3 regions of the Bacillus sp. LR--39 genome follow, and region 3 is predicted to be linked to each of the others. Evidence: riboswitches for the same ligand, from Rfam matches in the RefSeq annotation. Region 3 holds a riboswitch; each other region holds the start of a gene.
The links. A riboswitch is a leader RNA that binds a small molecule or an ion and turns the genes downstream of it on or off. The one in region 3 is predicted to bind S-adenosylmethionine.
Positions count from the first base shown of each region.

Region 1: linked by a shared signal. The riboswitch ahead of ACWHAR_RS06525 (phosphoadenylyl-sulfate reductase) and the one ahead of metE (5-methyltetrahydropteroyltriglutamate--homocysteine S-methyltransferase) in region 3 are both predicted to bind S-adenosylmethionine.
Region 2: linked by a shared signal. The riboswitch ahead of metK (methionine adenosyltransferase) and the one ahead of metE (5-methyltetrahydropteroyltriglutamate--homocysteine S-methyltransferase) in region 3 are both predicted to bind S-adenosylmethionine.

Region 1 is NZ_JBSIOT010000001.1:1,366,682-1,369,959, forward strand. Features, by position in the region: gene ACWHAR_RS06520 (inorganic phosphate transporter) at 1-528, opposite strand, end outside; gene ACWHAR_RS06525 (phosphoadenylyl-sulfate reductase) at 541-1,242, opposite strand; SAM riboswitch class I at 1,370-1,474, opposite strand; gene pyrE (orotate phosphoribosyltransferase) at 1,576-2,208, opposite strand; gene pyrF (orotidine-5'-phosphate decarboxylase) at 2,205-2,924, opposite strand; gene ACWHAR_RS06540 (dihydroorotate dehydrogenase) at 2,893-3,278, opposite strand, start outside.
Region 2 is NZ_JBSIOT010000001.1:23,319-26,596, reverse strand. Features, by position in the region: gene asnB (asparagine synthase (glutamine-hydrolyzing)) at 1-591, opposite strand, end outside; gene metK (methionine adenosyltransferase) at 735-1,937, opposite strand; SAM riboswitch class I at 2,107-2,246, opposite strand; gene pckA (phosphoenolpyruvate carboxykinase (ATP)) at 2,444-3,278, shown strand, end outside.
Region 3 is NZ_JBSIOT010000001.1:1,640,206-1,643,483, reverse strand. Features, by position in the region: gene metE (5-methyltetrahydropteroyltriglutamate--homocysteine S-methyltransferase) at 1-1,974, opposite strand, end outside; SAM riboswitch class I at 2,058-2,212, opposite strand; gene ACWHAR_RS07695 (S8 family peptidase) at 2,352-3,278, opposite strand, start outside.

The DNA.
Region 1 (3,278 bases), 270 kb from region 3:
TTCCCAAAACCCCGCAATCAGCAGCACAATCCCTAAAATCTTCTGTTTCCGATTCGAAATGACTCGAATATTCAGAGAACTGAATACCTTCGAGACGAGAAACGTGAAACAGAACGCGACAAACGGTACGAGCACCCAAAAACTCACGATGACCAAAAGATGCTGTAAAAACAATACTTTGTACGCGACGCCGACACCGACAATCGCCCCGACAGTGACCTCACTCGTCGACAGCGGAATGCCCAGCACATTCGCCGTGAATAACGATAGCGCCGCCGATCCGATAATAATGCAGACAATGGTGAGCGTAATGGTTTGTTCGGGAATGATTCCGCCGCTGATCGTCTTAACGACTTCACCGCCGCCGATAACCGCCCCTGACAGGACTCCGGCCGCGCAGATGATCAGCGCATACGTTTTCTTTTTAACGGCGCCGGACCCGTAAGCGACTCCCATTGAAGCCGCGGCTCCGCTGGCTCCGATATTCATGGCAAAAAACAGGCAGAATAAAATAGCGGCTAATTCCATCGTGCAGCTCCTTTATTCATGCAGTCCGCATTCTGTTTTCGCCATGCCGTTCCATCTGCCGCTCCGCAAATCTTCCGCGGTAAACGCAGGTGAAGTGCACGGTTCACAGCCGATGCTCGGATACCCCTGATCATGGAGGATATTGTAATCCAGCTCATGCTTGGAAGTATATCTCCAGATGTCTTTCCATGTCCAATGGATCAGCGGGCATACTTTAATCGATTGAAACTTGTCGTCTTTATTCAGGAAATTCGTATTCGCCCGGCTCGGCCCTTGATCCCGGCGAAGACCGGACAGCCATGCCGGATGCCCCGCGAGCGCTTCTCTTAACGGCAGAATTTTTCTGATGTAGCAGCACTGGTTCGGTTCTCTTTCCCACAGTTTATCTCCGTGAGCCTCGGCTTGTTCTTCAAGAGTAAGGCTTGGCTTTTTCAGGATAATGTTCAGCCCCGGATAACGTTCTTTCACTTTTTCGATCGTTTCATATGTTTCTTTAAAGTGAAGACCCGTATCGAGAAACACGATTTCCGCGTCTTTCTTTACTTTAGAAATTAAATCGATCAGGACGATGCCTTCAATCCCGAAGCTGCACGCGTAAACAAGCTGGTCTCCGTAGTGGCCGTATGCCCATTTTAAAACGGACAGCGCGCCTTTATAGGAATCGTCTTCCGGAAATGTAATCGCCGGCTCTTCCCATGTGTCATACGTTAGCATTTTTCCTTTCCTCCTCCCGGAGACAATCAAACAGCTGTTGCTTTCTGCCGGTTGTCTTATCCCTCAATCTTTTTTTCATATAAAAAACTTTCAATCCAGCGGAATGAAAGACAGTGACCCGGTATAGCCCTTATCTTCAAAATGCTGTGCATTTTTCTGGATGCGGCACCTTGCATGACACGCAGGTTGCCGGGCGTCATCGGTCCAGTCCCTCAGCCGCTCTTGATAAGCTTTTTAGATTTGTACTAAATTTTAGCACAATTCTAACAGAAGTCAACCCGAGTTTTTTGATAGGAATAATAAAACAGGCCCTGAGGCCTGTTTTTATTGTCATTATTTTTTAAACCAATCTTTTGACTCGGGATTCTGTTTCCATGATTTCAGTTTTTCAATGTCATCTGAATGTATCGTTCCGTTTGCAAGCGCGACTTCAATCAGCGTGTCATAATCCGTTAACGAGTAATAAGGAAGACCCGCTTTTTTAAAGGCTTCTTTTGCTTTCGGCAGTCCGTATGTAAAAATGGAAATGACGCCGAGGACTTCCGCGCCCTCTCTTTGAAGGGCCGCCGCAGCTTCAAGCACGCTGCCCCCGGTAGAAATCAAGTCTTCAATCACGACTGTTTTTTGTCCTTTCTTAATGGCGCCTTCTATTTGATTTCCTTTGCCGTGCGCTTTCGGTTTGCTTCTGACGTAGCACATCGGCGCGCCTGTACGGTCTGCTAGAAGCGCAGCATGCGGAATGCCCGCCGTTGCAGTGCCCGCGATCATCTCCGCCTCGGGGAAATGCTCTTTCAGCAGTTTGCCGAGCCCGTCCGCCACATCATTTCTCACTTTTGGATACGACAATGTCAGACGGTTGTCACAATAGATCGGTGATAAAATGCCGCTCGCCCACGTAAACGGCTCATTCGGGCGTAAAAAGACAGCTTCAATGTGTAATAGATGTTTTGCGATAGCCTGTTTCATCGGCGAACGCCCTCCCATTCCAGTTTAATTGCTTCATATGCTTCAACGGGGTTTTCCGCTTTTGTAATTGAGCGGCCCACGACGATCGCTGACGAACCGTTTTCTTTCGCAAATGACGGAGTCGCCGTCCGGACTTGATCGTCAGCTGCGTCACTGGCCGTGCGGATGCCCGGCGTGACTGTCAGAAATGAAGGCCGGACCGCTTCATAAATGGCTTTTGTTTCATGTACCGAACATACCACTCCGTCCAGCCCGCACTCTTCCGCCATTTTGCCGTAATGCACAACCGTTTCTAACAGCGGCTTATGCAGCAGAAGCTCTTCCTTCGCCACCTGCTCTGAAGTGCTGGTCAGCTGCGTCACCGCGATTAAAGACGGGCGTTTTCTGCCTGCCGGCGTGCCTTCTTCAAGCCCCTCAAGGGCCGCGCGCATCATGCGTGCGCCCCCTGCTGCATGCACATTGACGAGATCAACGCCGAGGCCGGCCAGCCGCTTCATCGCTTTATTGACCGTAGTCGGGATATCATGAAGCTTTAAATCTAAAAATATATCACAGTTCCGTTCTTTTAATTGGTGAATGATGGCGGGGCCTTCCTGATAAAAAAGTTCCATCCCCGTTTTGACAAAAAGCCTTTCCTTTTCAAACAAGTCTAAAAACGTTAAAGTCTCTTCCCCTGATGCAAAATCAAGCGCGATGATGGGCAGGTTGTTTTTCATGTTTCCAGCTCCTTCCGATGCATTCACTTACAGATTGAAAGCCGTGTTGGCGCAGCACACGGGGAAGCTGTTCTATGATTTCCGGGCAGACGAACGGATTGACGAAGTTTGCCGTGCCGACGGCAACCGCACTTGCTCCCGCAAGAAGAAATTCTAATGCATCCTCTGCGGTCTGAACGCCGCCCATCCCGATAATCGGAATTTGAACGGCCTGGCTGACTTCGTATACCATCCGGATGGCGACCGGTTTGATCGCCGGGCCTGACAGTCCGCCCGTTTTATTTGCTAAGATCGGCCGGCCCGTCTTGAGATCGAGCCTCATCCCGATGAGAGTATTAATCATCGTCAGACCGT
Region 2 (3,278 bases), 1.6 Mb from region 3:
GTCAAGCGTGCTCGGTTCAGGAACGAATTGGAAAGACATATATTGCTGTAAAGAAGCTGTATCGAGATCAATACCGTTTTGAGCGGCCATTAAACTCTTTCTCTCAGAGGCAAAATATACTTTGTCCCCGATCGTTGTGTAATACAGCGGTTTAATGCCGAACGGGTCTCTCGCGCCGTACATGACGCGGTCAGCTTTGTTCCAGATTAAAAACGCAAACATTCCGCGAAGCTTTGAAGCGGCTTCTTCTTTATAATGACGGTATGTCGCAAGGAGCACTTCGGTATCGGAATCTGTATTGAAAGTGTAGCCTTTCGCTTCAAGTTCTTCTCTCAATTCAATGTAGTTATAGATTTCGCCGTTAAAAATGATCCAATATTTTTCGTCTTCATATGATAAAGGCTGTCCGCCGTTTTCTACGTCAATAATACTGAGCCGTCTGAAGCCGAATCCGACGTGCTCGTCATGATAATACCCATCGCTGTCAGGACCGCGGTGAACGATCATTTGGTTCATTTGTTTGATTAGCTCTTCTTGATCTGCGGTTTGAGTTAATGGATGCTTATTAAAAACACCGACAAATCCACACATAGTATAGCCTCCATAAGTGTAATTTTCTAATTGGACCCCCTTTTTATAGACGCTTTGTTACGCCATTGGTTTCACGCTATGTAAAAAATAAGCATGGCAGCATCTACAAAAAGGGAAAGCCGCTTAAGTAAGCGGCTATAAAATTATTCTCCTAGTGCTTCTTTGCGAAGCGCATCCGCCTTGTCAGTACGCTCCCAAGGAAGATCCACATCATGACGTCCGAAGTGGCCGTAAGCAGCTGTCTGCTTATAGATCGGGCGGCGCAGATCAAGCATTTTAATAATGCCGGCAGGTCTCAGGTCGAAGTTATTCCGTACGACTTCGATCAGTTTTTCTTCAGAAGCTTTTCCTGTATCAAATGTATTGATGGAAATAGAAACAGGCTGTGCCACGCCGATTGCGTATGCAAGCTGCACTTCACAAGAATCAGCAAGACCTGCTGCCACGATGTTTTTCGCTACGTATCTCGCAGCGTATGCCGCAGAACGGTCTACCTTCGTCGCATCCTTACCGGAGAATGCACCGCCGCCGTGGCGTGCATATCCGCCGTATGTGTCAACGATGATTTTACGGCCGGTAAGACCCGCATCACCTTGAGGTCCGCCGATTACGAAACGTCCCGTAGGGTTGATGAAGTATTTTGTCTCTTCATCGATCAGTTCCTCAGGCACGACTGGGTTAATGACATGCTCTTTCAGATTGCGCTGAATCTGCTCAAGCGTAATTTCCGGGTGGTGCTGAGTTGAAATGACGATCGCGTCGATGCGGACCGGCTTGTTGTTTTCATCATATTCAACGGTAACTTGCGTTTTGCCGTCAGGGCGAAGGTACGGAAGAATGTCTTCTTTGCGGACTTCGCTCAAACGGCGGGCTAATTTATGCGCCAAAGAGATCGGAAGCGGCATAAGCTCTTTCGTTTCGTTACACGCATAACCGAACATCAGGCCTTGGTCTCCCGCTCCGATTGCTTCGATTTCAGCATCGCTCATTGTGCCTTCACGCGCTTCAAGAGCCTGATCGACACCCATTGCGATATCCGCAGACTGTTCATCAATTGATGTTAAAACAGCGCAAGTCTCCGCATCAAATCCATATTTGGCGCGTGTGTAGCCGATTTCTTTAATCGTTTCACGGACTGTTTTCGGAATGTCAACGTATGTTGATGTAGTAATCTCTCCGCTTACCAGCACAAGTCCTGTCGTTACAGATGTTTCGCAGGCCACGCGCGCGTTCGGGTCATTTTTTAAAATCTCATCTAAGATACTGTCAGAAATTTGGTCACAGATTTTGTCCGGATGACCCTCAGTAACAGATTCAGATGTAAATAGTCGACGGTTTTTACTCATTCACTTTTCCTCCTGAAAAAAGATCTTTTACAAGACCTTCTCATATGATACGGAACTCGCTCCCTCTTAATACAATGTCATACTATATCAGAGAATGTTAATTGGCATATTTTATGAAATAAAAAAACCTTTTCCACTCGAGGAAAGGGTTTGGTCTGTGTGCCTTTCACTCTTATCGCTCAAGGAAAATATTAAACCTTGCATCAGGTTAGCACCTTGGTTTCCCACAGTGTTTTCACCTGCTTTTTTACAGAGAAACCGGTTGCTGGGCTTCATCGGGCCTGTCCCTCCGCCAGCTCGGGATAAGAGTATCCGCTCAATGAAATATCTTATCGTAAAAGGGCGGAAAGTGTCAATATGAATTAAAGCGATTACGCGCCTTTATTTCGGGAAGCAATGGAAAAACACAAACAAAAAACCTCAAATAGTATAGACTATTTTCAGATATATGTTATACTAATTCCACATTCAGCGAAATACAAATAAACCGGCAAAGGAAGGTTTTTATGAAATTAGTTGATTTAACCGCAGATCTTCAAGCATTACTTGCAAGTCCGAATGTGCATCATAATTTATCGGCTCCAAAACTTACCGAAAAAGTGATCAGCCGAAATGAAGGAACGCTGACATCAACGGGCGCCGTACGCGCCACCACCGGCGCATATACAGGCCGGTCACCTAAAGATAAATTTATCGTACGTGAACAAAGCACAGAAAATCAAATTGATTGGGGCGCGGTGAATCAGCCCATTTCTGAAGAGGCGTTTGAAAAGCTGTACGCCAAAGTCGTCAGCTACTTAAAACAGCGGGATGAACTGTTTGTTTTTGAAGGATTCGCGGGAGCGGATGAAAAATACAGACTGCCGATTACGGTCGTAAATGAATTTGCGTGGCACAATTTATTCGCGCGCCAGCTGTTTATCAGACCGGAGACGGATGAAAGAGATCCGCAAGCGCAGCCTTTCACCATTCTCTCGGCTCCGCATTTTAAAGCAGATCCGGAGACGGACGGCACGCATTCGGAAACGTTTATCATTGTCTCTTTCGAAAAACGCGTCATTTTAATCGGCGGCACCGAATACGCCGGAGAAATGAAAAAATCAATATTCTCCATTATGAACTTCCTGCTTCCGCAGCAGGATATACTGCCGATGCATTGCTCAGCCAACGTCGGTGAAAAAGGCGATGTCGCCCTGTTTTTCGGCCTTTCCGGCACAGGGAAAACGACGCTTTCAGCCGATGCAGACCGCAAACTGATCGGCGATGACGAGCACGGCTGGTCAGATTCCGGCGTTTTCAACATTGAAGGCGGATGTTACGCTAAATGTATCAATCTGAGCG
Region 3 (3,278 bases):
GATCGTATCTACGATATCTTCAAAGTTGCTGTAACACATATGCGTATGAATCTGCGTCTCATTTTGCACAGAAGACGTCGTTAACCGGAATGCTTCTGCGGCCCAAGTTAAATATTCATCCCAATCCTGCGTTTTTAACGGCAGTCCTTCGCGGAGCGCGGGTTCATCCACTTGGATAATCTGAATACCGGCATCTTCAAGCGCTTTTACTTCTTTTCTGAGGGCAAGCCCGATCTGGAAGGCGATTTCTTTTCTTGAAATATCCACACGCGGGAATGACCAGTTTAAGATGGTGACAGGTCCCGTCAGCATGCCTTTCATGTGTTTTTCCGTCAGCGATTGGGCGTAGACCGTATCTTTTACCGTCATCGGTTCGATAAATTCGACATCTCCGAAAATGACAGGCGGACGTACGCAGCGTGAACCGTAAGACTGCACCCATGCATATTTCGTAAAGGCGAATCCGGCCAGTTTTTCACCGAAGTATTCGACCATGTCCGTCCGCTCAAATTCTCCGTGAACGAGCACGTCTAAGCCGATTTCTTCCTGAATGTCAACCCAGCGCTTCGTTTCCGCATTAATAAAGGCTTGGTACTGTTCATCAGTCCAATCTTTTTTGCGCCATTTTTGCCGTGCGCTCCGCACCTCGGCAGATTGAGGGAAGCTTCCGATTGTCGTCGTCGGCAGAAGGGGGAGACCGAGTGATTCATTCTGCAGCGCCAATCGTTCTTCAAAGATTGCCGGACGGGAGAAATCTTTTTCCGTCAGCTGATTCAGCTCTTCTTTTTGAGCTGAGTTCGCTCCTGTTGCGAATGCTTTTAAAGCCTTAAGTGCCGCTTTTGATTCTTCGATCTGCTCACTGACGGCCGCTTTTCCGGACAGAAGCCCTTCTTTTAAGACGCCGAGTTCCGCCAGTTTTTCTTTAGCGTATGACAGGCCGTTCAGCAAATCCTTTTCAAGATGCTCGTCAGGGTGTTTCGCCACCGGCACGTGCAGAAGGCTGCTTGAAGGCTGAATCCATAACTCCTCAACATCAGCGTGGCTGAGGATATCCGAAGCCGCGTCAAGGCGTTCTTCAACATCGATTTTCCAAATGTTCCGGCCGTCGACCACACCGGCTGCCAGTACTTTATCTTTCGGGAAGCCGTGCTTTTTCAGCTGCTCAAGGTTTCTGCCTTTATCATGTACGAAGTCAAGCCCGATTCCCTGTACAGGATAAGAAACGAGTTCTTCATATGCATCAACCGAATCGAAGTATGTCTGCAGGAGGACATTCAGTCCTGAAAGCTCTTTTGTGATCGCCTCATAGAGGTCTTTGGCGGCGCGGACATCTTCAGAAGAAGCTGTCACAAGGGCAGGCTCATCAATCTGAACCCATTTGACGCCTTCTGCTTCAAGCTCTTTCAGCAGCTGCACATAAAGAGGAACAAGGCGCTTTTGAATCGCTTTCGCTTCTGATTCTTCGTATCCTTTCGCAAGTGTGACGAATGTGTACGGACCGACGATGACAGGTTTTGTTTCCGCTCCGAATTCTTCTTTGATCCGGCGGTAGTCGTCAAGCTGTTTGTTTCTCGTCAGACGGAATTCAATGCTTTCGTCATATTCAGGAACGATGTAATGGTAGTTGGTATTGAACCATTTCGTCATTTCACTGGAAACGGCGTCTTTTACACCGCGGGCAATCGCAAAGTATGTATCAACGGGATCCGTGATGCTGCGGAATCTTTCCGGAATCCAGTTAAAGCTGACGGCTGTATCAAGCACATGGTCATAATGGGTGAAATCAGAGACCGGCACGATATCGATATGTTGGTCAAGCTGTGTTTTGACAGCTGATAAGAATAAACCGTCAAGCTCTTTAAGAAACGTTTCTTTATCAGTGTTACCTTTCCAATAAGCCTCAAGCGCTTTTTTCCATTCTCTGTTCAAGCCGATTCTCGGAAAACCGAGGTTCGAAGTTTTGATTGTTGTCATTAAGTTTCCTCCTTTAAGTGAGATGTAACAAAAAAGCCTCTTTCTCATGAGAGAAAGAGGCTTTAACTTCAAAATGCAAGCCTCTCTTATCTCTCAGATCACGTCTGATGGAATTAGCACCGTGCCTTATGAGACAGTCGTCTCGGCGCAAAAATCACGCGCCCCATTTCACAATGGAATTACGGTCGGTTGCTGTTGGGGTCAAAAGGCCAATCCCTCGCCCAACTCTCGATAAGAGAAAATATTTCAATTTTTTTGAAAAGTTACATCATTTGTTGGTTATCTTATCAGCTTATTCAGATCACTGTCAATAGAAAATCTCACAATTTAAAAATTGGTGATATGACAAGCTGATTAATCATTATACGAGAAAAATATCAGAAAGACAGCAGCTGGGCCTGTTCGGCTCTTTCCATCAGCACTTCAGGCGCGTCTAAATACAGAAATCCGTTCCCGGCCAATGTTTTGGAGATGTCCAAAGGAAGGGTCCGCCGCACGAGCTGGGCGTAGACTTCAGCCTCAGAAAGCGTCCGCTGAAACGCGTCCTGTTCAAGCCCTTTTATTAAGGCAAGTGCTCCGCTCACATGCGGGGCGGCCATTGAAGTGCCCGTCAGCTTCCCGTATTTATGGTTGGGAAGGGTGGAGAGAATATTTTCTCCCGGAGCCACCAGGTCAATCTCTTTATTTGCGTTTGAAAATTCAGACGATTTACGGGCGATTGAGACTGATCCGACTGCGATCACTTCGTTGTAAGCGGCCGGATACGACAGTTCCTCTGTACGCTCGTCTCCGTCGCCTTCGTTTCCTGCTGCGCAAACGACCAGAACACCGCTTTTTACCGCATTTGTGACGGCTTCTTTCAATTCAGGCACATCGCTTGGCCCGCCGAGTGACATGGAAATGATATCGGCCTTTTGTTCAACGGCGTAGTTGATGCCGTTAATGATCCATTCGTATTTGCCGCTGCCGTTTTGACCGCCGAGAACTTTAACGATTAAAAGGCTTGCTTCCGGCGCGACACCCGAAATTCCGCCGTTTGAATCATTGGCGGCAATCGTTCCGGAAACGTGTGTCCCGTGTCCGTTATAATCGGAAATCGCGTCTTCTTTGCCTCCGTCATCATCGGTGAAGTTTTTCCCGCCGACAATCCGGTCTTTCAAATCAGGATGATTGATGTCGCAGCCTGTGTCAAGCACCGCGATTTTAATATCCTTGCCTTTAAACCCTTTTGCCCACAACTCTGGCGCCTTAATCACTTTAATCCCCTCAGGAAGCTCGTTCACATCCATGATCTGTTCATCCGT